One region of the Streptomyces sp. NPDC056144 genome, then DNA from elsewhere that is predicted to be linked to it. Evidence: riboswitches for the same ligand, from Rfam matches in the RefSeq annotation. Region 1 holds a riboswitch; each other region holds the start of a gene.
The links. Region 1 has a riboswitch for cyclic di-AMP ahead of ACFC0Z_RS24610 (transglycosylase family protein). Riboswitches for the same ligand answer to the same signal wherever they lie in the genome.
Positions count from the first base shown of each region.

Region 1 (4,167 bases):
GTACGGGCACGGGATCCACTACTGCCTGGGGGCGCCGCTCGCCCGCCTGGAGGGGCAGACCGCGCTCGCGACGCTGCTGACTCGCCTGCCGGACCTGCGACTTGCCGCCGATCCGAACGAACTGCGGTGGCGCGGCGGGCTCATCATGCGGGGATTGCGCACGCTTCCGGTGGAATTCTCCCCTTCTGGGCGTATTGGGTGAAACACTGGGCTAGTTGACGGTTCGTCAGAACTGTGATCTTCGCGTGATCGGGGCTCCACCGACTTGTGACGAGCGTTCGAATGCCGCTACGTTTCCCGGCAACCTCAGCCGTCACGCGAAAGGCCTCCCTATGCGCTCCGGGAACGGACGACACCGCCGCCCCCGTCAGGCCCCCGCCCTCGTCGTCGCCGCGGGCGTGACCGGGTCCGCCATGGCGCTGCCGCTGCTCGCCACCGGCTCCGCGTCCGCCGCCGACGCCGCCACCTGGGACCGGGTCGCCGAGTGCGAGTCCGGCAGCCAGTGGAGCGCGAACTTCGGCAACGGGATGTACGGCGGTCTCCAGTTCACCCAGGAGAGCTGGGAGCGGAACGGCGGCCTCGCCTACGCGCCCAGCCCCGACCTCGCCAGCCGCGCGCAGCAGATCGCGGTCGCCGACAAGGCGTTCGTCGCCGGCGGCACGGACTGGGCGACCTGCGCGCCGATCGCGGGCCTGAAGAAGGACGGCAAGGCCACCGGGGTCGACCCGGGCCCGGCCACGCCCGCGGAGAGGTCCACGGGGCCCGTGGCGGAGTCCAACCGGACCTCGGGGGCGCCGTCGGCGGCCACGGCGACGCCTTCTGACACCCCCTCCACCGGTACGTCCGCCGGTACGCCGTCGGGCGCGGGCTCCCGTACGCCGGTGACCCCGGAGCGCTCGGTCGCCCCCGCGATCCCCGTCACGCCCGTGACGCCCGCCACCCCCGACGCCTCGGCCACGCCGGACTCCCCGGCGACGTCCGTCACCCCGGGCACGTCCACCCCGCCTGCCACGCCCGGCACGCCCGGCACTCCTGGCACGGGGAAGCCCTCGGACCCCGACGCGCCCGGCACGCCCACCGCCCCGGTCGCGCCCGACGCCTCCGTGACGCCCGTCGCCCCCGGGGCGCCCACCACGCCCGTAACGCCCGGTACGCCCGAATCGCCCGGCGTGTCTCCGGGTGACGCCGCGTCGGTCGCGCCCGGCACCGGCAAGCACCGGGGGGAACCCGCCCCGGAGGAATCCGGCACAACGGACAAGACCGGCACGGCGGACGTGGCGCGGTCCGCGACTGACGCGTCGAAGGATTCGGGCACAACGGACAGTCAGGGCGCTTCGGACGCGTACACGGTGCGACCGGGTGACAACCTGTCGGAGATTGCACAGGAGAACGAACTCCCCGGCGGCTGGAACGCCCTCTACGACGCCAACCGCGGGACGGTGGGGGCCGATCCGGACCACATCCTTCCTGGTCAGAGCCTCGACCTGACGGTCGGTTCGGAGTCGAAGGGGGAGTAGTTCGCGGCTGTATGTCCGGATTTGGGTAAGTGAGACATGGGTCTCTTCACCCCAACTGGCGTGTCACTACCGCGAACTTTGCTTCCGTCACCTCCCACCTGCGCAAACACCCCCCGCCGGAGGGCAAGTAGGGGCGATTTTTCCGCAATGTCGCCCTTTGAGCTTCCGGCGGGCTTGTGCCTATGGTCGTAACCGCTCGCCACCGCGGGCCCCGTCGACCGAAACGCCGAATCCTGCCGTCGGTCGAGGGAACAGTCGTCGCGCAAGCGCCGAAGGCAGGAGTGGGGGACCCAAGGTAAGTGCCGGTCCCGGCCGTTGAGAGACGGCCGAGAACGGCTTGGGGTGAAGCCGCGTGCAAGGACACGCGGCCGGGCAACTTTCCGGCCCGAACCCGACAGCTCACCTCACAGGCGTCGGTGAGGAGAATCCCCATGCTGTTTTCCGCCAAGGGCAAGCACCGTCGTCCCTCCAAGGCCACCCAGGTCGCCGCTCTCGTCGGCGTGACCGGCGTCGCCGTCGCCGCCCCGCTGATGACCGCGGGCACCGCCTCGGCCGCCACCGCCTCCGAGTGGGACCGCGTCGCCGCGTGCGAGTCCGGTGGCAACTGGTCCATCAACACGGGCAACGGCTACTACGGCGGCCTCCAGTTCTCGCCGTCCACCTGGGCCGCGTACGGCGGCACCGCCTACGCCCCGACCGCCAACCAGGCGTCGAAGTCCGCGCAGATCGCCGTCGCCGAGAAGGTTCTCGCGAGCCAGGGCAAGGGCGCGTGGCCGAGCTGTGGCGTGGGTCTCTCCGGCGCCTCGTACTCCGGCGGCTCGTCGAGCTCCTCCAGCTCTTCCAGCTCCTCCAGCTCGTCCTCGAACTCGGGCTCCTCCTCCTACTCCAAGAAGAGCTCCTCCTCTTCTTCGAGCAGCTCCAGCAGCTCGAACGGCTACACCAAGAAGCGCACGGCCGAGCAGCCGACCACCCGCAGCGAGCAGCGCCAGGCCCCGAAGCAGTCGACGCAGCAGTACGCCGCGCCGAAGGCCTCCGCCAAGAAGACCGTCACCACCCCGACCGGCCAGACGGTCAAGAAGGGCGACGGCGAGTACACGGTCAAGGCCGGCGACACGCTCAGCAAGATCGCTCAGGCGCAGGGCGTCACGGGCGGCTGGGCCAAGCTCTTCGACCTGAACAAGGACATCGTCGACAACGCCGACCTCATCTACGTGGGTCAGCAGCTCCACCTGAAGTAAGTCTGACGACGACTCCGCGGTGACCACCCCGGTCCGGCGCGCCCTTCCCCCGTGCGCGCCGGACCGGGGTTCTCCTTTTTCCGGGGCATTCGCCGATTACTGTCCAGTAATTCTCGGGTCCTTCGTCCCGACATGCCCACCCTTGGGCCCTTTTTCGTCCCAGGGGGCGGGCGCACGGCTGGCCGGAGCCCCGGAGACGGTTAGGCTCTTGTCGCAAGGCCAAGCGACCCTGCACCGGACCTTGCGTCACATCCAGCGTCACATCCCAGAAGGAGATGCTCGTGCCGTCCATCGACGTCGTCGTAGCCCGGGAAATCCTGGACTCCCGAGGCAACCCCACGGTCGAGGTCGAGGTCGGCCTCGACGACGGCAGCACCGGCCGTGCTGCTGTTCCGTCCGGCGCCTCCACCGGTGCCTTCGAGGCCATCGAGCTCCGCGACGGTGACCCGAACCGCTACCTCGGCAAGGGTGTCGAGAAGGCCGTCCTCGCCGTCATCGAGCAGATCGGCCCGGAGCTCGTCGGCTACGACGCCACCGAGCAGCGCCTGATCGACCAGGCCATGTTCGACCTGGACGCCACCGAGAACAAGGGCTCGCTCGGCGCGAACGCCATCCTCGGCGTCTCGCTCGCCGTCGCGCACGCCGCCTCCGAGGCGTCCGACCTCCCGCTCTTCCGCTACCTGGGCGGCCCGAACGCGCACCTGCTGCCCGTTCCGATGATGAACATCCTCAACGGTGGGTCGCACGCCGACTCCAACGTCGACATCCAGGAGTTCATGATCGCCCCGATCGGCGCGGAGTCCTTCTCCGAGGCCCTTCGCTGGGGTGCGGAGATCTACCACACGCTCAAGAGCGTGCTGAAGCGCAAGGGCCTCTCCACCGGCCTCGGCGACGAGGGCGGCTTCGCCCCGAACCTCGAGTCGAACCGCGCCGCCCTCGACCTCATCGTCGAGGCCATCAAGGAGGCCGGCTACGCCCCCGGCACAGATGTCGCGCTCGCGCTCGACGTCGCCGCGTCCGAGTTCTACAAGGACGGCAAGTACGAGTTCGAGGGCAAGTCCCGCTCGGCCGCCGAGATGACCGAGTACTACGAGGAGCTCGTCGCCGCGTACCCGATGGTCTCCATCGAGGACCCGCTGTTCGAGGACGACTGGGCGGGCTGGAAGGTCCTCACCGACAAGCTGGGCGCCAAGGTCCAGATCGTCGGCGACGACCTCTTCGTCACCAACCCGGAGCGTCTGGCCCGCGGCATCGAGGAGGGCACCGCGAACGCCCTCCTGGTCAAGGTCAACCAGATCGGTTCGCTGACCGAGACCCTCGACGCCGTCGAGCTCGCCCAGCGCAACGGCTTCAAGTGCATGATGTCCCACCGCTCCGGCGAGACCGAGGACGTCACCATCGCCGACCTCGCC
Region 1 covers NZ_JBHJVF010000008.1:194,504-198,670, forward strand. The annotation lists gene ACFC0Z_RS24600 (cytochrome P450) at 1-202, shown strand, start outside; gene ACFC0Z_RS24605 (transglycosylase family protein) at 333-1,517, shown strand; cyclic di-AMP (ydaO/yuaA leader) riboswitch at 1,775-1,945, shown strand; gene ACFC0Z_RS24610 (transglycosylase family protein) at 1,949-2,755, shown strand; gene eno (phosphopyruvate hydratase) at 3,031-4,167, shown strand, end outside.

Region 2 (4,167 bases), on a different contig from region 1:
CGGTGTACGTGGCGATCTTGCCCCGCAGGTGCTTGAGCACGGGGACGTCACGGGTGTCGAAGCCGGTGGTCACCATGACCGTGCCGACGGCGGACGTGAGGTCCGCGACGGCACGCTCGAAGCGCTCGGCCACGTCGTCGGGGTCCGTGCCGGGGCGGATGATGTCGTTGCCGCCGGCGCAGAAGGTCACCAGGTCGGGGGCGAGTTCCTTCGCCCTCGGGACCTGTTCCGCCACGATCTGGTCGAGCAGGCGTCCCCGTACGGCCAGGTTGGCGTAGCGGAAGGCGTCGTGCTCCGGCAGCTGGTCGGCGAGCAGGACCGCGAAGCGGTCCGCCCAGCCGACGAACGTCCCGTCGGGCCCGGGGTCTCCGACGCCCTCGGTGAAGCTGTCACCGATCGCCGCGTACGACCCGAATGCGTTCTTGTCTTCTGATCTCGAATCGTCTGCCACGGGAGCACATCCTTCCCTTTCGAATGTGACCTACGCGACCGTAGGGAGGGGTTGACGAGCAGTGACATATGCCACCGATAAAGATTCTCCCAAGACGGAATACGAGAACGGCCCGGCACATGAGTGCCGGGCCGTCTCGCTGTCAGGTGTCTCAGATGGAGACGCCGTGGCCGCGCAGGTACGCGAGCGGGTCGATGTCCGAGCCGTAGCTCGGCGAGGTGCGGATCTCGAAGTGCAGGTGCGGGCCGGTGGAGTTGCCGGTCGAGCCGGAGAGGCCGATCTGCTGACCGCCGCTGACCTGCTGGCCGGCGGAGACGGCGAGGGACGAGAGGTGCGCGTACTGCGAGTAGTTGCCGTCGGCGTGCTGGATGACGACCTCGTTGCCGTAGGCGCCGCTCCAGCCGGCGGAGACGACCGTGCCGGCGCCGACGGCGCGGACGGTGGTGCCGGAGGAGGCGATGAAGTCGGCACCGGTGTGGTAGCCGGAGGACCACATGGAGCCGGAGGCGCGGTACGGGGTGGAGACGCCGTTGCCGACGGGGGCGACCCAGCCGGACGAGGTGGCGGCCACCGAGGTGCGCTCGGTGCTGCGGGAGGCGCGCTGGGTGTCGCCGTTCTTCGCGGAGGACGAAGAGGAGGAGGCGGAGGACGAGGAAGAGGAGGCCGCGGAGGACTTCTTCTTGGTGTGCTTGGTCTGCGCCTTCTCGGTGCTCTTCGGGGCGGCCTTCACGGCGGCGGCCGAGGTGCTCTTCGCGCCGAGGGTCAGCTTCATGCCGGGCATGATCAGCGACGGGTCCGCGCCGACGACCTGGCGGTTGTCCTCGTAGAGCTTCTCCCAGCCGCCGGCGACGTTCTGCTCGTCGGCGATCTTCGAGAGGTAGTCGCCGCTGACGACGGAGTACGTCTTCGGGGCCGCCTTCACGGCGGCGGGGGTCGCCTTCACCGCGGCGGGGGCCTTCACCTGGGCGGCGACGGCCACGGCCTGGGCGGGGACGGTCGCCGGGGCGGCCTGCTCGGCGGCGTAGGCCCCGGTGGCGCCGAAGATCGGCAGGGCGACGACGGCGCCGCCCGTACCGGCGGCGACGAGGCCGCGGGTCAGGGGGCTGAACTTGGGACGGCGGTGCTTACCCTTCGTGGGCATGGCGAATTCCTCTCCGGCGCCTACGAGGTGAGCTGTCGGGTTCGGACTGGAGATGCCCGGCCGCGTGTCTCACGCGGCTTCACCCCAAGCCGTCCTGCGTCGCGGGACCGGCGTCTTTCCTGGGTCCCCCGCTCCTGCCACGCATGGGATGAGTGCGGATTCCGGGCGGTGGCAGGATTAGGCGGTCCGACCGGATTGATGGCGACGCTAGACGAGCGGGGTCGGAGCAAACAAGCCGCACTTTTCCTTTCTCAAGATCGGCGGCTAATTCCGGGCCGAATTCCGATCACCCTGCGTGGATGACGGTCCCTCGATTTCCTTTTCATGCACGGGAATTGCTCCGGGCCTCCGACCACGATCCGTCACCTCTATGACCCTGCTCACCAGCGCCCGCCCATCTCACCTGCAAACGGGGCGCGTTGTGGCCTAGACCTCATAACGGACAGATCGACCATTTCGACCAGATGGGGTGCGCCGACACGGCGTCACCTGGATGATTGCCCCAGGAACCGACTCGCGTGCCCGGCACCCGAACACCGACCACCAGGAGCATCCGTGACGCAGCAGCTGCCGCAGGTCCCGCCCACCGACGCGAACGAGCCCGAGCTCGCCGAGGTCCGCAACTTCCGGGACGTGGGCGGCCTGCCGACGACGGACGGGCGCGCGGTGCGGCCCGGGCGCCTCTTCCGCAGCGGCCACCTCGCCCACGCGACCGAGGAGGACGCGGCCTTCCTCGCCTCGCTGAACCTGCACACCGTCTTCGACTTCCGCAACGCCGCCGACCGCCAGGTCGAGGGCGCGGACGTCGAGCTCCCCGGCGTGCGGAACGTGAACATACCGCTGAGCGACCCGGCCGACGGCAAGGAGTTCTGGAAGATGGTCCGCGACGGCGACGTCGCGCAGCTGCGGGAGATCCTGGGCGAGGGCAAGGCCGCGGCCCGTATGTCCGATTCGTACCGCTCGATGCTGGTCGAGCGGACCGCCGAGCACAGCCGCCTCCTGCACGCCCTGGCGGAGGACAGCGTCCCGGCCCTGATGCACTGCGCGGCCGGCAAGGACCGCGCGGGCCTCTCCATCGCGATCACCCTGCTCGCGATCGGCGTCGAGCGGGAGGCCATCGAGGCCGACTACGTGAAGTCGAACGCTCCGCACCGCCGCTACAAGGTGCGACGCAGCTCCACCACGACGGACGCCATGTCGCCCGAGGTGATGGAGCTGCTGAGCCCGCTCTTCGACGCGCGGGTGGAGTACCTGCGGGCCGCCCTGGAGTCGGTCGAGGCGACCTGGGGTTCGGTGGAGGCGTACCTCACGGAGGGCCTGAAGCTCTCTCCGGAGACCCGCGAGCGCCTGCGCGGGCAGTTCCTCACCGAGGCCTGAGCCCGCCGGACGGGCCCTAGCCGTTGCCGCCCATGGAGAACAGCAGGTAGAGGAAGCCGGCGAAGAGGTGACCGGCGATCAGGTAGGCGAAGAGGCGGAGCACGAGCCCCTTCGGGAACTTGCCTTCACCGCGCTCTTCGCCGGTGACCGCTGCGGACTTCTCGGACATGTCGGTCCTTTCGGGGTGAATCAGCGCCGGTGCGGGGTCCCGTCGCCGAGGCACAGCTCGGCGACGGGGCTCTGCATGAGGGTGTGGACGAAGAGCAGCTCGGCACCGCCGCGCGTGGCGGCGCCGATGCGGTGCGGGGTGAGCGAGTCGAAGTGCGCGCTGTCCCCGGGATCGAGGACGTGCACGGCGTCGCCGAGCGCGAGCCGCACCTGGCCCTCCAGGACGTGGATCCACTCCTCGCCCGGGTGGACGCGCACGATGTCGGCCTTCGTGGCGTACGGGACGTGGACGCGGAGGCACTGGAGGGCGCGCCCGGCGCCGCCCGCCTGCCGGTAGATCCAGCCGTCGGCCTCGACGGGATCGGAGCGGCCGGCCCGGACGACGGGGTCGTGCTCGGGAGGGGTCTCGCCGAGCAGCTCGGAGACCGTCGTACCGTAGGTACGGGACAGGGCGAGCAGCATCGGGAGCGAGGGCTGCCGGTTCCCCGTCTCCAGCCGGGAGAGGTGGGCCGGCGAGAGTCCGGCCCGGTGGGCGGCGGCCTCCAGGGTGAGTCGCCGGCGGCGGCGCAGGGCCCGCAGCTGCGGGGCGACGTCCGGCAGGAGGTCGGGCGCGCCGGGAGCGGCGGCGGCAGGGTCCGGGGAGCGGTCCCCGGGGACGTGGTCCATGCGTCCATTCCGCCAGGATCATGCCTCTGAGGCAAGTTTCTTGCCTCAGAGGCAAAACTTCGCGTGATGATCCGTACTGATCCGTGATGATCCCGGGATGCCGCGGATCAGCGCTGCGCGACCGCCTGCTTCACCAGTGTGCGCCCGAAGTCCCACATCAGCCCGCCCCCGCCGTGCGCGTCGTCCATGACCGCCGTGAAGGCCCTGACGAACCGGTCCACGTCCGCCTCGTCGATGACCAGCGGCGGGATCAGTTTGATCACCTCCAGGTGGTCCCCGGAGACCTGGGTGAGGATCCGGTGCCGCTGGAGCAGGGGCACCACGACCATCTGGGCGAAGAGGCCCTTGCGGGCCGCCTGGAGCA
Region 2 covers NZ_JBHJVF010000001.1:228,863-233,029, reverse strand. The annotation lists gene ACFC0Z_RS01040 (SGNH/GDSL hydrolase family protein) at 1-451, opposite strand, end outside; gene ACFC0Z_RS01035 (peptidoglycan DD-metalloendopeptidase family protein) at 603-1,592, opposite strand; cyclic di-AMP (ydaO/yuaA leader) riboswitch at 1,597-1,753, opposite strand; gene ACFC0Z_RS01030 (tyrosine-protein phosphatase) at 2,148-2,969, shown strand; gene ACFC0Z_RS01025 (DUF6126 family protein) at 2,986-3,138, opposite strand; gene ACFC0Z_RS01020 (XRE family transcriptional regulator) at 3,159-3,803, opposite strand; gene ACFC0Z_RS01015 (aspartate aminotransferase family protein) at 3,911-4,167, opposite strand, start outside.
Region 2: another riboswitch for cyclic di-AMP. It lies ahead of ACFC0Z_RS01035 (peptidoglycan DD-metalloendopeptidase family protein); the one in region 1 lies ahead of ACFC0Z_RS24610 (transglycosylase family protein).

Region 3 (4,167 bases), on a different contig from region 1:
CCATCTTACGGAATGTACGTCCTGTACATTTTCGACAGGTGCTCGACAGATGGAGGTGTGCACCCATGGACGCTCGCCACGTTCTGCCCGAGTTCACGGAGCGGACCGGCTTCGGAACACGGACCCTCGACCCGTACTCCAAGCTCCTCGACGCCCGGATCGTCTTCCTCGGCACGCCGATCGACGAGACCTCGTCCAACGACGTCATCGCCCAGCTCCTGTACCTGGACCACGCCGAGCCCGGCCGGGACATCGCGCTCTACATCAACTCCCCCGGCGGCTCGGTCACCGCCATGAGCGCCGTGTACGACACCATGTGGTCGCTCCACAGCGACGTGGAGACCACCTGCCTCGGCCAGGCCTGCGACACCGCCGCCGTCCTGCTCGCCGCCGGGACCCCGGGGAAGCGGCTGATCCTGCCCGGCGCCCGGGTCACCCTCCGGGAACCGGCGCTGGACGAGCCCGCCCAGGGGCAGCCGAGCGACCTCGGCATCGCGGCCGGCGAGCTGCTGCGGCAGCGCGGGCTGGTCGCGGGGATGCTCGCCGAGCACGCGGGCCGGGACCGGGAGCGGATCGACGCCGACCTCGCGCGGCTGACCGTCCTCGACGCCCCGGCGGCGGTCGCGTACGGCCCGGCGGACCACGTGGTGACGGGCCGCGGCGCCGTCGGCGGCGGGGCGGGGCGGTGAGGCTGCCGTGGTTCCGGAGCTCCCGCCGTTGCCGGCCCTGACCCGGGCCGAGGGTGAACTCGTCGACGCGTACCTCGAAGTCGTCGATCTCCTGGGGAGGATCAATCCATCCAGAGGTACACATACCTATGGGGCGCTGCGTGCCGCTCAGGCCCTGGTCGGGCGGGCGCAGGCCCTGCGCGAGGCGCTGACGCTCATGCATATGCGGGGCGAGAGCGAGGTGCACGCGGACACGTTGGCGCGGGCGCTACGGGTGTTGGACGGAGAGCGACGGGCCGGCCGGGTCACCGTCCCCCGGGATCGGGCGAGTTGACGTCAGGGCGTGTCGTGTCGAGGTCCGGACGGCCGACGGGCATCGCAGAATCGCTCCCCCATTCGGCGTAGTCATCGCTGCGTCACCGCACGGGAGTGAGTTGCGCAACCGATGTACGCATTTGGCGGAATCGAACGTTCCATCGCTGGTGCGCGGCTCGTCGGCCAAACATACAGAGATCACAAAGGCTGCTTGTCCACCCGTATGGAGCAGTCGTGATGAGCCTCACATAAGGTCGTTTCAGCTCGGAATTCGCCCATGTCGTAGGTCAAGATCCTCGACGACGACAAGCCCCCGCCGCCGCGGCGGGGCGGTCCGGGCGGACGCCGAGTCCTGCCGCTGCCCCGGATGACTGGTCGACAGGAGTGGTTCGGCAGGAGTGGAGGACCCAGGCAGTACGGGACGTACGCGCTGTTTCGACGGCGTGGTCGTCCCTTGGGGTGAAGCCGCGCGAGCGGCCGGGCATCTTCGCCTGCCCGAACCCGACAGGTCATCCTTCACAGGCGGCTGACGAAGGGTTGCGCATGACCGCGCAGATGCACGTCCCGTCCCTGCTGTCCCGGGCCGGAGCCGTCTCGGCTCTCACCCTCGCCGCCGTCGGCGGCACGCTGTTCGCACCAGGTGCGGCACCGGAGGCCCAGGCGGCAACGGCACACGCGAACAAGGCACTGAGCGTCGCGGCGGCCAAGAAGGGCTCGCCCTACCGATGGGGAGCCGTCGGACCCACCCGGTTCGACTGCTCCGGGCTCACGCTCTACGCGTACAAGAAGGCGGGCAAGTCGCTGCCCCGTACCGCGCAGCAGCAGTACAACAAGACCCGGCACATTTCCAAGGCCAGCAGGCAGAAGGGGGACCTGGTCTTCTTCCACTCCGGCGGAAGGGTCTACCACGTCGGCATCTACGCCGGCAGCGGCAAGATCTGGCACTCGCCCAAGACGGGCTCCTGGGTCAAGCTCGACAGAATCTGGTCGTCGAAAGTCTACTACGGCCGCGTCCGCTGATCCCTGAGCGGTAGCCCGTAGGACCGGGGGTGCGGTGGCGCCGCCGCACCCCCGCCTCCGGCGCGTACCCGTGAGACCCTGATCCGGCCTGATCCGGCCTGATCGGCAAGACGCCCCCTACACGCTCGCCGCCAGGGACGCCGTCCACGGCAGCGTGATCCACACCGTCTTGCCGCCCTCCTCCGTCGGAGTCACCGAGAGGCGGCCCCCGGCCTCCGCCGCCAGGACCCTGATGATGACCATGCCGCGGCCGTTGTCCTGCTGGACCGCCGCCGGCAGCCGCCGGGGCCAGCGCGGGTGGCTGTCGGTCACGCCGATGTGCAGCCGCTCCCCCCGTTCCAGCCTGAGGTCGACGGTGAACGTCGGCGACTGCCCGAAGGTGTGCTGGACCGCGTTGGTGGCCAGCTCCGAGACGATCAGCCGGATCGAGTCCGCGCTCTCCGCGCCGTCGTCGAGCCCCCAGTCGCCGAGCACCTCCGCGACGTACTGCCGTGCCGTGCGCACCGAGGCCGGATCGCTCGGCAGCGTGACGGATGCTTCCTGATGGTCTGCCATGGCGACGCTGTCCCTTTCCCACCCGGGACATCGCCCGGGACCCGCTTCGCGCCCGGATTGCGCTTCGCGTCAGAGTGCCACCGATGGTGCCGCCCCGAGCGGTGTTCCACCACGATATGTACGCATCTATCGCCCGAAGCGGTGAACTCCGTGACGGTTCAACGCTCTTGGGGTGCCGTCCGCAGGATCGTCGCGACCGCCCCCCGGATCTCCGCGTCCGTCAGGTCCGCGCGGGCCGTGAGCCGCAGCCGCGAGATGCCGTCCGGGACGGACGGGGGCCGGAAGCACCCGACGGCCAGGCCCTGTTCCCGGCAGTCCGCCGCCCACCGCAGCGCCGCCTCGGGCGAGGGCGCGCGGACCGAGACGACGGCCGCGTCCGGGCGCGCGGCGGTGAGACCGGCCGCCGTGAGGAGCTCGTACAGCGTGGTGGCCACGGTCCCGGCCCGTGCGGCGAGCGCCGGTTCGGCGGCGATCAGGCGGAGGCTCGCGAGCGCGCCGCCGACGGCCGCCGGGGCGAGGCCGGTGTCGAAGATGAAGGTGCGCGCCGCGTTGACGAGGTGTTCGATGACCCGGGCCGGGCCGAGGACGGCGCCGCCCTGGCTGCCGAGGGACTTGGAGAGGGTGAGGGTGGCGACGACGTCCTCGTCGCCCGCGAGGCCGGCCTCGTACAGCGCTCCGCGTCCGCCCTCGCCGAGGACGCCGAAGCCGTGGGCGTCGTCGACGACGAGCCCGGCGCCGTGCGCGCGGCAGGCGTCGGCGAGCCCGGTCAGCGGGGCCTTGTCGCCGTCGACGGAGAAGACGGAGTCGCTGACGACGAGGGCGCGGCGCCCGGGGTGGGCGTCGAGGGTCTTGGCGACGGCTTCGGGGTCGGCGTGCGGCACGACGGCGGCCTCGGCGCGGGCCAGGCGGCAGCCGTCCACGATCGAGGCGTGGTTGGAGGTGTCCGAGACGATCAGGGAGCCGGGGCCGCCGAGCGCGGTGAGCGCGGCGAGGTTGGCGGCGTAGCCGGAGGAGAAGACGAGGGCCGCCTCGAAGCCGGTGAACGCGGCGAGTTCGCGCTCCAGGAGCGTGTGCAGCTCGGTGGTGCCGGTGACGAGCCGGGAGCCGGTGGCACCGGCGCCCCAGCGCCGCGCCGCGTCGGCCGCCGCCTCGGTGACCTCCGGGCGGCGGGTGAGGCCGAGGTAGTCGTTGCTCGCCAGGTCGAGGAGGTCCGAGTCGGCGGGCCGGGGCCGCAGCGTCCGGACGAGTCCGGCCTCCGCCCTGCGGCGCGCCTCCGCGTCGGTCCAGTCGAAAGCGGTCCGGCGCGGGCCCTCGGCCCGGGCGTCGTCGGCCAGTGGCATGCGGCGATCCTTTTGTAGGCAGCGCACAGACCCTAACCGCAGGACGCCGGGGCCGGGATGTGGTCATCCACACACCTCGTTCCGGACCGTTTGTTCGGTTCCTCCTTGGCCAGGGGGCGGGCGGTAGGCAAGGATCAACCCTTATGGACCTGCTGAACACGCTGGTGGAGAAGGGGCTTCGGCGCGAGCTGCCGACCCGTGAAGAAGCGCTCGCCGTCCTGGCGACCTCCGACGACGAACTGCTCGATGTGGTGGCGGCCGCCGGGAAG
Region 3 covers NZ_JBHJVF010000012.1:345-4,511, forward strand. The annotation lists gene ACFC0Z_RS28300 (ATP-dependent Clp protease proteolytic subunit) at 66-689, shown strand; gene ACFC0Z_RS28305 (hypothetical protein) at 697-1,002, shown strand; cyclic di-AMP (ydaO/yuaA leader) riboswitch at 1,327-1,523, shown strand; gene ACFC0Z_RS28310 (C40 family peptidase) at 1,527-2,003, shown strand; gene ACFC0Z_RS28315 (ATP-binding protein) at 2,121-2,558, opposite strand; gene ACFC0Z_RS28320 (8-amino-7-oxononanoate synthase) at 2,717-3,898, opposite strand; gene bioB (biotin synthase BioB) at 4,042-4,167, shown strand, end outside.
Region 3: another riboswitch for cyclic di-AMP. It lies ahead of ACFC0Z_RS28310 (C40 family peptidase); the one in region 1 lies ahead of ACFC0Z_RS24610 (transglycosylase family protein).

Region 4 (4,167 bases), on a different contig from region 1:
ACGCCTACTACCAGGCGGGCATTCTGCTCGGGCCGCTCGTCGGGGTCGCCCTGACAGGGGTGTCGTTCCGGCTGACGTGTCTGGTCGCGGCGGTGCTGTTCGCCGGGCTCACCCTCGTACAGCTGCGGTTCATGCCCGTGCGGAGCGCCCCTGAGCCGCGGTCGGCGCCGGACGGGCGGGGGCAGTTCCGTACGGTCCTCTCCCACCGCACCTTCTGGCTGTTCTCGCTCGCGATGACCGGCTCGTACGTCCTGTCCTTCCAGGTCTACCTGGCGCTGCCGCTCGCCGCCGGGGACACGGCCGGCGGTGGCGTCTGGCTCACCACCGCCCTCTTCGTCGTCTCCGCGCTGGTCGCGCTCGCCGGCCAGCTGCGGATCACGGCCTGGTGCCGCCGCCGGCTGAGCCGCGAGCGGTGTCTCGTCCTCGGGCTCGCCCTGATGGGCGGGGCGTTCCTCGTCCCGGCGGCGCTGGGGCGGGGCGCGGTGGGGCTGCTGCTGTGCGCGGCGGTCCTGGCCGTGGCGAACGCGGTGCTCTACCCGTACGAGATGGACACGGTCGTCGCCCTCGCCCGGGGCCGCTGGGTGGCCACCCATTACGGGCTCTACAACACGGTCTGCGGGATCGGCATCACCCTCGGGAACCTGGGGACGGGCGCGCTGCTCGACGTCACCGGCTGGTCCGCGGCGCCGTGGCTCGCGCTGTGCGCGGTCGGCCTGGGGTGCGCGGGGGCGCTGGCGCTCCTCGCCCGGGGCGGGCGCCTCGGGGACGGACGCCCCCGGGACGCGCGGCTCGCCGGGTAGTACGCCCAGTCGGCCGCGCGGAGGTCGCCGCCGGGTGCGGCGGCGGCCACCCTGGGAGGACGCGGTACGACACCGGGCAGGAGAGCACAGGTGGGGCACCCCCAAGGACCGGCGGGCGGCGGTTGGCTCCGTACGGACGGCGGCAAGGACGGCCGCCCGTACGGCGGCGCCCGGCGCTTCCTCCGCGCGCTGCCCCCGCTGATCATCGTGGGCGGGGTCGTCTTCGACGTGATGACCCCGCCCACGTACACCGCCGCCCCGCTCTTCTCCGCCGCCCCGCTGATCGCCGCGCCCTTCTTCTCGACGCTCACGACCCTGCTCACCGGCATCGCCGCCGTCCTCGCCTCCGTCGGCCTGCACCTCTACAACGGCACCGCCGACGAGATCCCCTCGCTGACCGAGACCCTGACGGTCCTCACCGTCTCGGCGCTCGCGATGCTCATCAACCGGGTCGTGCGCCTCAGCGGCGAACGGCTCGCGTCCGCGCGGGTCATCGCGGAGACCGCGCAGAAGGCGGTGCTCCCCGCGCCCGCCGAGCGGATCGGCGGGCTCCAGTGCGCGGCCCGGTACGAGGCGGCGCAGGCGGACGCGTTCATCGGCGGCGACCTGTTCGCCGTCCAGGACACCCCGCACGGGGTGCGGCTCGTCGTCGGTGACGTCCGGGGCAAGGGCATGGACGCGGTCGAGGCCGTGGCCGTCGTCATCGGCGCGTTCCGCGAGGCGGCCGAGCAGGAACGGAGCCTGGAGGGCGTCGCGCTCCGGCTGGAGCGGGCGCTGACCCGCGAGGGCACCCGGAGGGACGGGCTCGACGCCTTCGAGGGGTTCACGACGGCGGTCCTCGCCGAGATCCCGAAGACGGAGGGCCCGTCGGGAGAGGGTGCGACCGTACGCATCGTCAACCGTGGCCATCCGCCGCCGCTGCTCCTGTACGTGGACGGGAGCCTGGACGTCCTGGATCCGGCGGAGCCGGCGCTGCCGCTCGGCATGGGCGAACTGGCGGCCTGGCCGGACCGGTCCGAGGAGCACCCGTACCCCCGGGGCGCGACGCTCCTCTTCTACACGGACGGGCTCTCGGAGGCGCGGAACGCGGAGGGCGTCTTCTACGACCCGGCGCGGCGGCTCGCGGGGCGGATCTTCCCGGGGCCGGAGGAGCTGCTCGACGCGCTCGTGGACGACGTACGGCTCCACACGGGCGGCGAGTCGACGGACGACATGGCGCTGCTCGCGCTGAGCCGCCCGGCGACGGGGCAGCCGGAGCGGCGGCGGACGATGCCGGTGGTCCCGCCCGGTGACCATGGGTAGTCGAAGGGTGTCACTGCGATAACAATTGACATACCGTCAGATCGCGGAGGTGTGGAGCCGGGCGGGGATCCCCTTTCTGAAGGGGGGTCAACTCGGGCGATACCCCACTAATTCAATGAACGATCACCCGGAACGGCTTGGAATCGGGACCCCGTGTCTATTAACGTTCGATAACGCAGCGCGGTCGTCCCAGCCGTCGCAAGAGACGGCACCGTGCGCACGCGCCGAATCCCGAAAGGGAACCGGGGAACCACCACTTGGGGTGAATCGAGCCCATTCGCACCCGTGCGGAACACGCACCCGTGCGACCGGGCCCGTAGGAGACCTTCCTGCTCCGAACCCGTCAGCTAACCCGGTAGGCGAGAAGGAAGGAAAGGAGCGCGCCCCCGTGGCGTCCAACACTCCCGCACCCGAAGTCCCCTTCGACGCCTTCGGTGGTGGTGCGGGTCCCGCCGCCCCGGACACCGAGTGGAACCCCACCGAGGGATCCCTCCGCGCCGAGAGCCGCTCCGGCGGCCGGCACCGCGTCGTCAAGCAGCGCTCCAACTTCGCCCGCTCCTCCACCGTCCTCGGCGTCGGCGTGATCGCCGCCGTCGGCGCGGGCGGCCTCGCCACCGCGCAGGACAAGCCCCCGGTCTCGATAGCCCTCCCCGACCTGCCGGACCTGCACCTCCCGGAAGCCGAGGACCTCCCCGGCGTCGGAGAGTTCTTCGCCGACGACGAGCAGGGCAAGAGCGGCTCGAACGGCTCGAACGGCTCCGGGAACTCCACCGGCGCGACCGGCAACGCGAACCCGCTCACCGCCGCCACCTACGTCACCCCGGCCGCCGAGCGCACCGCCGCCGGCCCCGCCTCGGACGCCGACACGGCCGCCCGGGCCGGCGCGGCCACCGCGAACGTCGCCACCGCCGCCACCTTCACCCCGCCCGCGCAGCCCACGGCCGGCACCGTCGACGCGGGCGAGATCCTGCGCACCCGCATCCTCCAGCAGGCCGAGCAGCAGCAGGCCGAGGCCGACGCGGCCGAGAAGGCCGAGGCCGAGCGCCTCGCGGCCGAGAAGGCGGCGACGGAAGCCGCGGCGGCCGAGGCGGAGGCGGAAGCCAAGGCCAAGGCCAAGGCCGAAGCGGAGGCCAAGGCGGAGGCCGAGCGGATCGCCGCCGAGAAGGCCGAGGCCGAGCGGATCGCGGCGGAGAAGGCGGAGGCCGCCCGCCTGGCGCAGCTCGCCGCCAGCTACTCGCTGCCCCTCTCCTCGTACAGCCTCACCGCCACCTACATGCAGTCCGGCTCCATGTGGTCCTCCGGCTACCACACCGGCCTCGACTTCGCCGCGCCCACGGGCACGCCGCTGAAGGCGGTCCACGGGGCCACCGTGAAGTCGGCCGCGTGGTCCGGCTCGTACGGCTACCGGATCGTCCTGGAGCTGGAGGACGGCACCGAGGTCTGGTACTGCCACCTCTCGTCGATGCTGGTCAGCGCGGGGCAGACGGTGGGCACCGGCGAGACGATCGGCCGCGTCGGCGCCACCGGCAACGTCACCGGCGCCCACCTCCACATGGAGGTCCACACGGCGGGCGGCGACGGCATCGACCCGGCGGCCTGGCTCCGCTCCAAGGGCCTGACGATCTGAGCCGAGGCTCCTCTCCCCGTACGGAATAGCCCCGGCGGCGCGGGCAGTTGATCACACCATGACGACTCTCCGCCCGCTGGGCGCTTCCGACCTCCACGTCTTCCCGCTCGCCCTCGGCGGCAACGTCTTCGGCTGGACCTCAGACGAGGCCGAGTCCTTCGCCGTCCTCGACGCGTACGTCGCCGCCGGCGGCAACTTCGTCGACACCGCCGACATGTACTCCTCCTGGGCCGAGGGCCACGAGGGCGGCGAGTCCGAGGCGGTCATCGGCCGCTGGCTGGCCTCCCGCGGCAACCGCGACGACCTCGTCATCGCGACCAAGGTCGGCGCCCACCCCCGCTACAAGGGCCTCGCCGCCACCACGATCAAGGGCGCCGTCGAGGAGTCGCTCCGCCGCCTCGGCACCGACCACATCGACCTCTACTACACGCACTTCGA
Region 4 covers NZ_JBHJVF010000006.1:486,938-491,104, forward strand. The annotation lists gene ACFC0Z_RS21665 (MDR family MFS transporter) at 1-800, shown strand, start outside; gene ACFC0Z_RS21670 (PP2C family protein-serine/threonine phosphatase) at 891-2,102, shown strand; cyclic di-AMP (ydaO/yuaA leader) riboswitch at 2,315-2,479, shown strand; gene ACFC0Z_RS21675 (M23 family metallopeptidase) at 2,491-3,729, shown strand; gene ACFC0Z_RS21680 (aldo/keto reductase) at 3,788-4,167, shown strand, end outside.
Region 4: another riboswitch for cyclic di-AMP. It lies ahead of ACFC0Z_RS21675 (M23 family metallopeptidase); the one in region 1 lies ahead of ACFC0Z_RS24610 (transglycosylase family protein).